2 regions of the Fictibacillus sp. 7GRE50 genome follow, and region 2 is predicted to be linked to the other one. Evidence: riboswitches for the same ligand, from Rfam matches in the RefSeq annotation. Region 2 holds a riboswitch; the other holds the start of a gene.
What was found. A riboswitch is a leader RNA that binds a small molecule or an ion and turns the genes downstream of it on or off. The one in region 2 is predicted to bind S-adenosylmethionine.
Positions count from the first base shown of each region.

Region 1: another riboswitch for S-adenosylmethionine. It lies ahead of IHV12_RS05135 (sulfite oxidase-like oxidoreductase); the one in region 2 lies ahead of IHV12_RS06630 (acyl-CoA dehydrogenase family protein).

Region 1 covers NZ_JACZDW010000001.1:1,057,427-1,062,473, reverse strand. Annotated here, with positions in the region: gene IHV12_RS05150 (vWA domain-containing protein) at 20-1,951, shown strand; gene IHV12_RS05145 (hypothetical protein) at 2,003-2,194, opposite strand; gene IHV12_RS05140 (hypothetical protein) at 2,372-2,662, shown strand; gene IHV12_RS05135 (sulfite oxidase-like oxidoreductase) at 2,693-3,397, opposite strand; SAM riboswitch class I at 3,465-3,572, opposite strand; gene IHV12_RS05130 (hypothetical protein) at 3,637-3,852, opposite strand; gene IHV12_RS05125 (S8 family peptidase) at 4,271-5,047, opposite strand, start outside.
Region 2 covers NZ_JACZDW010000001.1:1,357,622-1,362,668, forward strand. Annotated here, with positions in the region: gene IHV12_RS06615 (hypothetical protein) at 42-218, opposite strand; gene IHV12_RS06620 (MetQ/NlpA family ABC transporter substrate-binding protein) at 327-1,136, opposite strand; gene IHV12_RS06625 (LLM class flavin-dependent oxidoreductase) at 1,165-2,556, opposite strand; SAM riboswitch class I at 2,674-2,775, opposite strand; SAM riboswitch class I at 2,930-3,042, shown strand; gene IHV12_RS06630 (acyl-CoA dehydrogenase family protein) at 3,318-4,475, shown strand; gene IHV12_RS06635 (DUF817 domain-containing protein) at 4,598-5,047, shown strand, end outside.

The sequences.
Region 1 (5,047 bases), 300 kb from region 2:
TTTTGGAGGTTTTCCCTAGATGAAATTCCTAGTATTTGCGGATACGAAGATCGATTCTTTTGTTCACATGCAACTGATCGATCTTTCCCGCTCACTCTCAAAAGTGGATAAAATGGACGTTTCGTTCTCGTACCACTCGTACCTTGAACGAAACAGCGGCGTCACACACGTCAGCCAGTTCTGGAACCCGTACCCGCGCGAAATTCAGCTTGAAGGCTGGAAATCGGATGTTTATTTGCGCAGCTATGGTACTCAGTTTCACACGGACGACTATGTGATCTGGGATACCTTGAAGCAGTTGAAATCTCATCCGCACCGTGAATTTCTCAAGCAAGTCCTTCTTTTTGCAGAAGATTATCGGTTAGAACTGATCTGCGTTAAGAACCGACCGGGGATGAAGCATGCTTTCAAGCTCCGAAAAGAAACGTTTCAGGTTCATTACAACCGTGAGTACCGAAAGCATATTCAGCAAAAGCGTACACTTGATGCGCTTTTTTGCCATATCATTCTTTTAGCGAACAAACGATTTGTAGCCGTGCCAGAAGAAACGCAGAAACTCTATCAAGAACTGCGATCTCATTTAACAAAACTTACAACGGCAAAATCGACTGAAGATATAGCGGCTATCATCAGCGCAATGACTGCTATCACTCAAGAGCATACAAATGTAAACGATATGAAAACCGCATACCGCAGTTTCAGCGATCAATCGCAGCAAGCGGATAAAACCAGTGAGACCGATCAAAACTTTGACGACCTTACACGCAACAACGAAACGAAAACGAAGAAAACGATCACCAAGGATGAAGATTCAGACAAGGATAAAGACGACAAAGAAAAAGAGTCTCATTCCTCTTGGCATGATGAAACATCTGACCCGCAGGATTCGTTTTTACAAATGGACCTTGATCAGGGGACAAATATGGATCTGTTAGGAGAAGGTGCGAGGGAAGCGGAGAGTGGTGACGCGGTGTTCGGATCGGTTCAAACGAGCGCTAAAAGTACAGACAACAACGACTTCGACACCCAAAATGAGCATGAAGCCGAAACAGACAACAACCAAAATGGATCGGACTCTGCGAACCACTTCCCATACGGAGAGGTGAACAAAAATGTCACCGAGCACTTTGTTCCTGCAGAACCTGCAACCCTCGACGAAATTGCTCAGTACGACGAATATAATCAAGAGATCGCGCCATTCGTTTCGCAGCTGAAACAAAACTTTTTAAAAACGATGGAGCACAAACGAACTGCACCGAGAGAAGATTTGCACTTTGGAAGACTTGGAAAGAAGCTTACGAGACTCGTAACTGATAAGAATCCAAGGCTTTTCCGGAAAAAGCAGGAATCTCCCCAAGAACTCGACACGACGTTAACGCTCCTCGTCGACTGTTCAGCGTCCATGTTCAACAAGATGGAAGAGACGCAAAAAGGAATCGTGCTTTTTCATGAAACGTTAAAAGCTCTTCGGATTCCGCATTCTGTAGTTGGGTTTTGGGAAGATGCAGCAGATGCTTCTACTAACGATCAGCCGAACTATTTTCATGAAGTGATCTCCTATCGTAACTCTCTGCATCAATCGGGAGCGCCGATCATACAGCTCGAACCACAAGAAGATAACCGTGACGGATATTCCATCCGACGTATGGGAGAAGAGCTGGCAAAACGACCAGAGCAGCAAAAGATTCTGCTCGTTTTCTCAGACGGTGAACCAGCGGCTTTCGATTATGAATCGCATGGCGTACTCGATACACACGAAGCGGTTACTCGTACAAGAAAGCTTGGGATCGAAACGATTGGTATGTTCATCGCAAACGGAGAGATCACAGAGGAAGAAGAGAAGTTGATGCAGAATATCTATGGTCCGCAAAATGTAGTTGTGCCAAGTGCTTCAGAGCTTGTCGACTATCTGATGCCCGTACTTCGTAAGCTACTTTTCAAATCTTTATAAAACGCCAAAACGCCTGGGTCAGCTCACCCCAAGGCGTTTTTTATGTATGTATCAATACTCCAATAGCTTCAGCCAAGCAAAGATTACTCCAACAAACCCCGTGTAGCTAAAGATCCTGACAGACCATTCTGGTAAGGCTGTTCGAAGTACGCTTGAAAATATGCCGACCACAATAATCGCGGCAAGTAAGATGTAAATGGAAATGATATCGAACGGAATACGAAAAGACAGCCATTGTTCCATCGCCAAACCTCCCTAGTAAGGATAATATCGGACAAAATGCCTATACATTAAGAACAATTCACGAAAAAAGCCGAATTTTTATGTGTTCGAAAATCGGGATATGAAGGATAACATCGGGCACCGCAAATAGGGCAAACGCATATAGTATTACTAATTCAGGTGTTAGGAGTGAATGATGTGAATCAACGTGTAGTAGACGTCATTTTAGCAGAAGCAGAAGAAGAATATTTAGCAAATAATAAAGATGGTACCACGTTTGCTGCAGAACTCGCCTTACTCGCTTCAACGCTTGTGACCGCGGGGGATTTTCTAGCTACGTTCAGTGCAGCGATCGCTCTCAGACAAGTGTACCTCGATCAAGCGCAGGATCTAAAAGACCAGCAAGAACAAGAAGCTCAGATGAAAGACATCCAAGATCAGATTACAGCGTTAAAAAATGAGATTAAAATGCTGAGGGGAAGAAAATAAACGGACTTCCCCCTAATTTTTCATTTGGGATCAATCATACTCTTTCTTTTTCCACTCATCTTCAGGCATCTCAAATTCATCGCTCGAAAATCGTTCTTCTTTAAACGGATCGCCATACATATGAAAGCCGTTTTGCTCCCAAAAGCCTGGCTGATCCTCTTCTAAGAACTCGAACTTACGAATCCACTTTGCACTTTTCCAAAAATAAAGATGCGGAACGATGAGACGCAGCGGAAATCCATGCTTTTCCGTTAACGGCTTGCCGTCAAAAGAGTGCGCAAGAATGACATCGTCTCGCAACAAATCTTGGAGAGGAACATTCGTCGTATAATCGTAATCAGCGTGGACCATCACATACTTTGCTTTTGGATCCACATCAAAGTGCTTTAAAAAGTCCGTAAATTTAACACCTTCAAACGCATTGTCGAACCGTGACCATCTCGTCACACAGTGAATATCTCGTACTACTGTCGTTTGAGGCATCTTCATGATGTCTTCAAAACTAAATTCGACACGTTTTCCTACGAGTCCTTCTACAGATAACGACCATTTTTTCATATCGTAAACAGGAACCTCCCCCTCATGAAGAATAGGGAACTTTTTTGTTTCAACCTGCCCAGGAGGCAAGCGGTTTCCTAGTTTTTCATCGACTTGTGGGACACGCATCTTTTTAATGCGATCCGCTTTGTTAAGGTCCATAAATGAACACCCTTTCTTTAATACGATTGATTCCATTTGAGGTAGCAAAAACAAAAAACGCCATCTTTTATAAAAAAAGAGGACGAGTGGTTGTGTTCACATCCTCTTATCTTTCAGTCTGTAAAACTGTTAGATGTAGCACCGTGCCTAACAAAATAGGTGGTTGCCGGGCTTCATAGGGCTAATTCCCTCCGCCTGCTCGAAATAAGAGACCGATTAATCGGCTTAAAAACGATATGTAAGTTACAACTATTATACATTCAGGACATGAAAAATCAACTTGAAATGAGATCAGCCACAAAAGACATCTCGCGAGAAATGCCTAGATACAGAACGACAACGCCAAAAACCGCTGTACTGATCAAGAAAAAGTAGACGATTTTTTCTTCGGCTTCCTTTTCACTCTGCCTTTTTTCTGATTCAGTCGACTCACTCTTGCCAGAACCTTGAGACGTTTTTTTCTTTTGCTTACCTTTACCAAGACCAAACATAGCTGAAATCCTCCGCATCTTACAGATGTTTCTGTTAACAGTTTTTCATGAAAGCTGTTTTCGTATTCATCGATGTTTAAGATAGAGGTTGATTTCCGCTCCAGGTTGCTCGCTTTCCGCGGGGCAGGCGGTGAGCCACATTTGTTCGTTTCACTCTTAAGTGTCTCACCTGCCCACCTGTCCCGCAGGAGTCTCGCACCTTACACTCCAATCAACTTCTCGAAGAAGCAAATGAACAAAAATGCATTAACTCTACAGAAATTGTCTTCATGAAGAAGGGAGTTTTAACAAATGCAATTTAGTTGTTAAGTGTGGATAACAGTCGTTAACAGCATCTATGAAAAAAGGAAAATAAAAAACCTCCAGAAGTTATAAACACTAACTTCCAGAGGTTTGGGAACATTTTTATTTATATCAATTACTGCTGAACAGCCGCCGCTGCATTTACGCGTCCGTTTTGGAACTGGCTGCCTGTTCCGGATACAGGATCAGCTGTGTTTTCAAGCGCTGCACGGATTTGAGAAGCACTCTTACCTTGAGCCGCAAGAAGTCCTGCTACACCCGCAACAACTGGTGATGCCATAGACGTTCCTGAGAAACTCGCATACTGGTTATTTGGTGTTGTTGAATAGATGTTAACACCTGGCGCTGCGATATCAACCCACGTACCGAAGTTTGAGAATGAAGCTTTACGGTCGTTTTGATCGGTAGCCGCAACTGCAATCGCGTTCGTATAATAAGCAGGGTAGCTAGGAGAAGATACACCCTCATTTCCTGCAGCAGCAATGACTACAGAACCTTTGCCCCATGCATAATCAACTGCGGATTGAAGAGTCTGTGTGCCGCCTGCTCCACCAAGACTTAAATTGATAACTTGCGCACCTTGATCAGCTGCGTAACGAATGCCTTGAGCGACGTCATCGAGTGATCCACTGCCGTTCGCATCAAGAACACGAACTGCTAGAATAGAAGCTTTTGGAGCAAGACCCGCGATTCCCACACCGTTATTTGTGTTCGCAGCCGCGATACCCGCAACGTGTGTACCGTGCTCGTTCTCATCCAATGGATCGTTATCGTCATCTACATAGTCGGCACCTTTAATGACTTTTCCAGCAAGGTCTGGGTGGTTATAGTCAACGCCTGTGTCAATTACTGCAATTTTTACAGAGGAAGAGCTCTGCGTAGTATCCCAAGC
Region 2 (5,047 bases):
TTTTAACGTTTATAGTAAGAATAAATAAGTCTTTTTTGTTCTTACAGATCTAAGAGATTCTGGCGTCTCGTCTTTTTAGATCCATTCACCTGATTGTTGTTTGGATTGAAGATTTCTTCAATGTATCTTTGATTCCAATCACTATTAAAATCCTTATCAGAACAGATACAGCCACTTAAATCGTATCGGAAAAGGCCACAGTGCGGGCAGTTACTCATATTAATCCCCCCTTGAGTCAACATAACGTATTCTATGAGCATTTAAGAGAGTTGGTAACGGCTTTCGTACAGCTTTTCCACGAAATAATAAGCTGATTTTTTATGGAGTTACTTGTTCATCCAATCTGGCTTATGAAACTCTCCAAAATCACTTTGTATGACTTTTTTGAACGAGTCTGACTCTACCGCCGCTTTAAGATCTTTTGCCAGCTGTGAATTCTTATCTTTTTCTAGCACAACGATTCGATTGATGATCTTCTCTGGAAGTTTATCTTTTACAAGCGCATCCTTGAGATCTAGACCCGACGATATTGCAAAGTTTCCGTTTACCGCAGCTAGATCTACCGAGTCTAGCGTTCTTGGAGTTTGAGCAGCTTCAACAGGCTGGAACTTCAAGTTCTTTGGATTTTTTGTCACATCTTTTTCTGAGACTCTTAACGGGTTTGCTGAAGAATCGATCTCAATTAGTCCATTGTCTCTCAAAACAGTAAGTCCTCTTGCTAAATTCGTAGGATCATTGGCTAGTGAAACCGTACTTCCAGGCTTGATCTCGTCTATAGACTTGAATTTTTTTGAATAGATACCGATTGGTGCAGTGGGTACGGTAACAACTGAAACTAGTTTCATATCATTCTCTTCTGAAAAAGCGTCCATGTACACTTTATGCTGAAACAGGTTTGCATCTAGCGAACCGCTCTTTAAAGAGATGTTCGGTTGTACATAATCATTAAACTCTTTCACTTCAACGCTGTATCCTTTTTTCTCTAGGTATGGCTTCACACCTTTTTCAAGCATGTCGCTGTAAGGCACGGTTGCGCCGAGCGTGATCTCTTTACTTTCTTTTTCACCCGAAGCGCCACATCCCGCTAAAACGCCGATTAATAAAGCTGCTGTAAGAAATATGTTAAATCGTTTCATATGTTTTCTCTCCTCACTCACTCTCTATTTATTTACTTTCCGTTAGCACCGGTCTAAATCTAGCTGCAGGATGATCGTTTGGCAGCAGCGGCTGTCCGGGTGAGAATAGTTTCTCACGAAGCGTGCCACTGTTGTACTCTTTTTTATAGAGTCCTCTTTCTTGAAGAACAGGTACAACAAGCTCCACGAAAGCTTCTAAGTCTCCTGGTGTTACGAGGTGATTAAGGTTGAAACCATCCACCCCAGACTCTTCAAACTGCTTTTGTATCCCATCCGCTACCTCTTCTGGATTGCCGACTATAAAACTACCTTTGTCAGGTGACTCGAAGCGATTCAATACCTCTCCTACTGTTAACGGTTTAGGAGCATCCGTAGTGAGGGTAGCGGCCTTATAATGTCCGCCTTCTGTTGATTTATTGTACGAGAATGGAAGTTCCGGATCTAAATCTTCATATTCCGCGATATCATATCCACTTGCTCCATATTGAGCTTTTGCAGCATCGGCACTCCAAACACTTGCATACTCATTGAATTTTTCCTCGGCTTCCTCTGTCGTTCTTCCTACCACCACGTTTAAAAAAGAAAAGATCTTAATGTTTTCTGGATTTCGGCCGTGTTTTGCAGCGAGCTTACGGATATCGTCAGCATAAAATCGAATTCTCTCTGGCGTTGGACCACCTACAAAAATACATTCAGCATGCTTGGCCGCAAAGTCTCGTCCACGCTCAGACGTTCCCGCTTGGTAGATCACAGGTGTCCGCTGGAAAGAAGGCTCGCTCAAGTGAGGTCCTTCAACGCTGAAGTATTGCCCCTCATGATTGATCTCATGTACCTTACCGGGATCCACTAATTTATTGTTTTCAACATCTTCTACAACTGCTCCATCTTCCCAGCTGCTCTCCCAAAGCTTATACGAAACATCCAGATATTCATCCGCGATGTTATACCGTTCATCGTGCTTGATCATATTCTGCAATCCAAAATTCCTCGCTGCGTTCGGCAAGTAAGAAGTGACTACATTCCATGCGATTCGCCCATTCGTTAGGTGATCTAGCGTAGAAAAACGACGTGCGTTGCCAAATGGCTGCTCATAGGTTGTGCTCACCGTCACAGCAAAAGACAGGTTCTCTGTTACGCTTGCCATGGCCGACACGAGAAGTGCCGGATCGTTTAATGGAACTTGAAGCCCATCACGAATAGAAGGAGCTTTACTTTGTTTATAAACGTCATAAATCCCTAACACATCCGCAAAAAATACAGCGTCAAACTTTCCTCTTTCTAAAAGCTTCGCATAGTCGATCCAGTAATTCAGATCTTTATAGCTTCTATGTCTCTTGTTCTCCGGATGCTTCCAAAGACCATGAGAATTGTGCATGGCACTTGTCATCTCAAACGCGTTTAACAAAATTTCTTTACCCAAAATAATTTCCTCCATCCGATTTTTTTGTACCCGCTCCAAGAGAAAATAAAAAAACCTCTTCAGCGATGAGAAGAGGTTGAAAAAATACGCGAAATAAAACATACGTATATAGATCTCCTCTTATCTTTCAAGCTTTCGCCTGCTGGAATTGGCACAATCCTAAAAATAGTTGTTGCCGAGGCTTCAAAGGGCCAGTCCCTCCACCTCTCTCGATAAGGAATCGATATTATTCAATTTAGTAACGAAATATACAGGAATAAAAATCACGTGTCAATGGAATTTAGAGAAATAAAATAATTTTCTTAACAATCAGTTTTTAGTTGACAGTGGTTTGCTTTATCCTCTATAGTGATGACTAATAATTAAATAATGTATCTTATCAAGAGTCAGGGGAGGAACTGGTCCTACGATCCTGCAGCAACCGCTTTTTATAAAGAAAGGTGCTAATTCCAGCAGATGTTTTTTTGAATGTCTGATAGATGAGAGAGCGTGTAAGCATATGGAATTTACGTCCTCTTTCGTCTTTGAAAGAGGACTTTTATTGTTTTGATTAAAAGTAAAGTAGATGATAGCTGTTGATTTCCGTTTCAGGTGCTCGCTTTCCGCGAGGCAGGCGGTGAGCCACATTCGTTCGTTTCACTCTTAAGTGTCTCACCTGCCCACCTGTCCCGCAGGAGTCTCGCACCTTACACTCCAATCAACTTATCCCTGAAGATTAATTACAAAAAACCATTTACTGATAAAAAATTTAGGAGGGAACTATGAGCTTACCTTTGAGAAAAGCCACTGAGATAGATCATTTTGAAGAAGCGGTTAGTACCGCTCTAGGACTAAAAGAAATTTTTAAGAAACGTGCAAATTTTGTAGATCAAGAAGGGGTTTTTCCTTATGAAAACTTTCAAGATTTGAAGGATGCTGGCTTTCTTTCTCTTACCATTCCAAAGGAGTTTGGTGGTAAAGGATTAAATCTAGTTGAATTCTTAACCATTCAAGAGCATTTAGCTGAGGGGGATGCTCCTACTGCTCTTTCTCTTGGCTGGCATCTGGGTACTCTTTTAGAAGCGGCGGAAAACCGGCATTGGAGTGGTAGTGCGTTCGCTGATCTTAGCCGGAAAGTTGTTGAACAAAAAGCACTCATTAACTTGGCACAAACAGAGCGTGCGACGGGAAGTCCGTCTCGAGGCGGTATTCCTACAACAACGGCAGTCAAGAAAGCAGATGGATGGCTGATTAACGGAAGTAAAGCTTTTACTTCTATGGCAGAAGCTCTTGATTACTCAGTCATTACAGCTACCATCTCAGAAACCAATCATAAAGGATTTTTCTTAGTGAATCACCGTGAAAAAGGGGTTTTTGTAAAAGAAACATGGGACAGCATCTCGATGAGAGGAACAAAAAGTGATGACCTCCTTTTGAAAGACGTTTATGTACGTGAGGAAAATCTTTTAGTCGTAGAGGATGGGAAGAACCTCATACCTAAAGGCTGGTATCTTCAGGTGCCTGCTGTGTACCTAGGTCTCGCAAGAGCAGCGCGGAATTACGCGATTGAATTTGCGTCAGAGTATAGCCCTAACACTTTATCGGGACCTATCTCAGACGTACCAGAGGTGAGAAGAAAGATTGGTAAGATAGAACTTGAGCTATTCCAAGCAAGAACGATCCTTCATGCCGTTGCTGAAAAATGGGTAAACCACCCTGAACAACGTCAAAATCTAGGTACAGAACTCGCTGCCGTTAAACATTCTGTAACAAATAGTGCGAACAAGGTCGTTGATCTAGCGATGAGAATCGTTGGGGCTCGGAGTCTTTCTGTACAAAATCCGCTTCAGCGGCATTTCCGAGATGTGAGAGCCGGTCTTCATAATCCACCAACAGATGATGCGATTGTCTATTCGTTAGCGGATGCAGCGCTTAAGTAAAAGAAGTCAACTGACAGGTTCATGTTAAACTAAACATTTTTTTATATGATGAGATTTAGATCACCATAGGTTATTATGGATACAATATATTTCCATATCAACTCATAAAAGGGTGGTTTAATTTGAGAGCGCTTCTTACATTCACTTATTTACAAGCACTTTCTTGTATCTTTCCAGTCATCATCTTTGGTGCGTTAGCTCTTTCAAAATTCGTCAGCATTCCGTTCATCCCTCGATACGATTTCATACTCCTTCTTTGTCTCCTTACACAAGTTGCCATGATCGTAACGAAACTTGAAACGATAGATGAACTTAAAGTCATCTGTGTCTTTCACTTGATTGGACTTGCTCTAGAGCTATTTAAAGTTCACATGGGGTCTTGGAGCTATCCTGAAGAGGCTTATTCTAAGATTTACGGTGTACCTCTTTACAGCGGTTTTATGTATGCGAGTGTTGCGAGCTATATTTGCCAAAGCTGGAGAAGGCTAGACCTTCAGATTAAGGGCTGGCCGAATCCCCTCTTTTCTTTTGGGATATGCGTACTGATTTATTTTAACTTTTTTACTCATCAT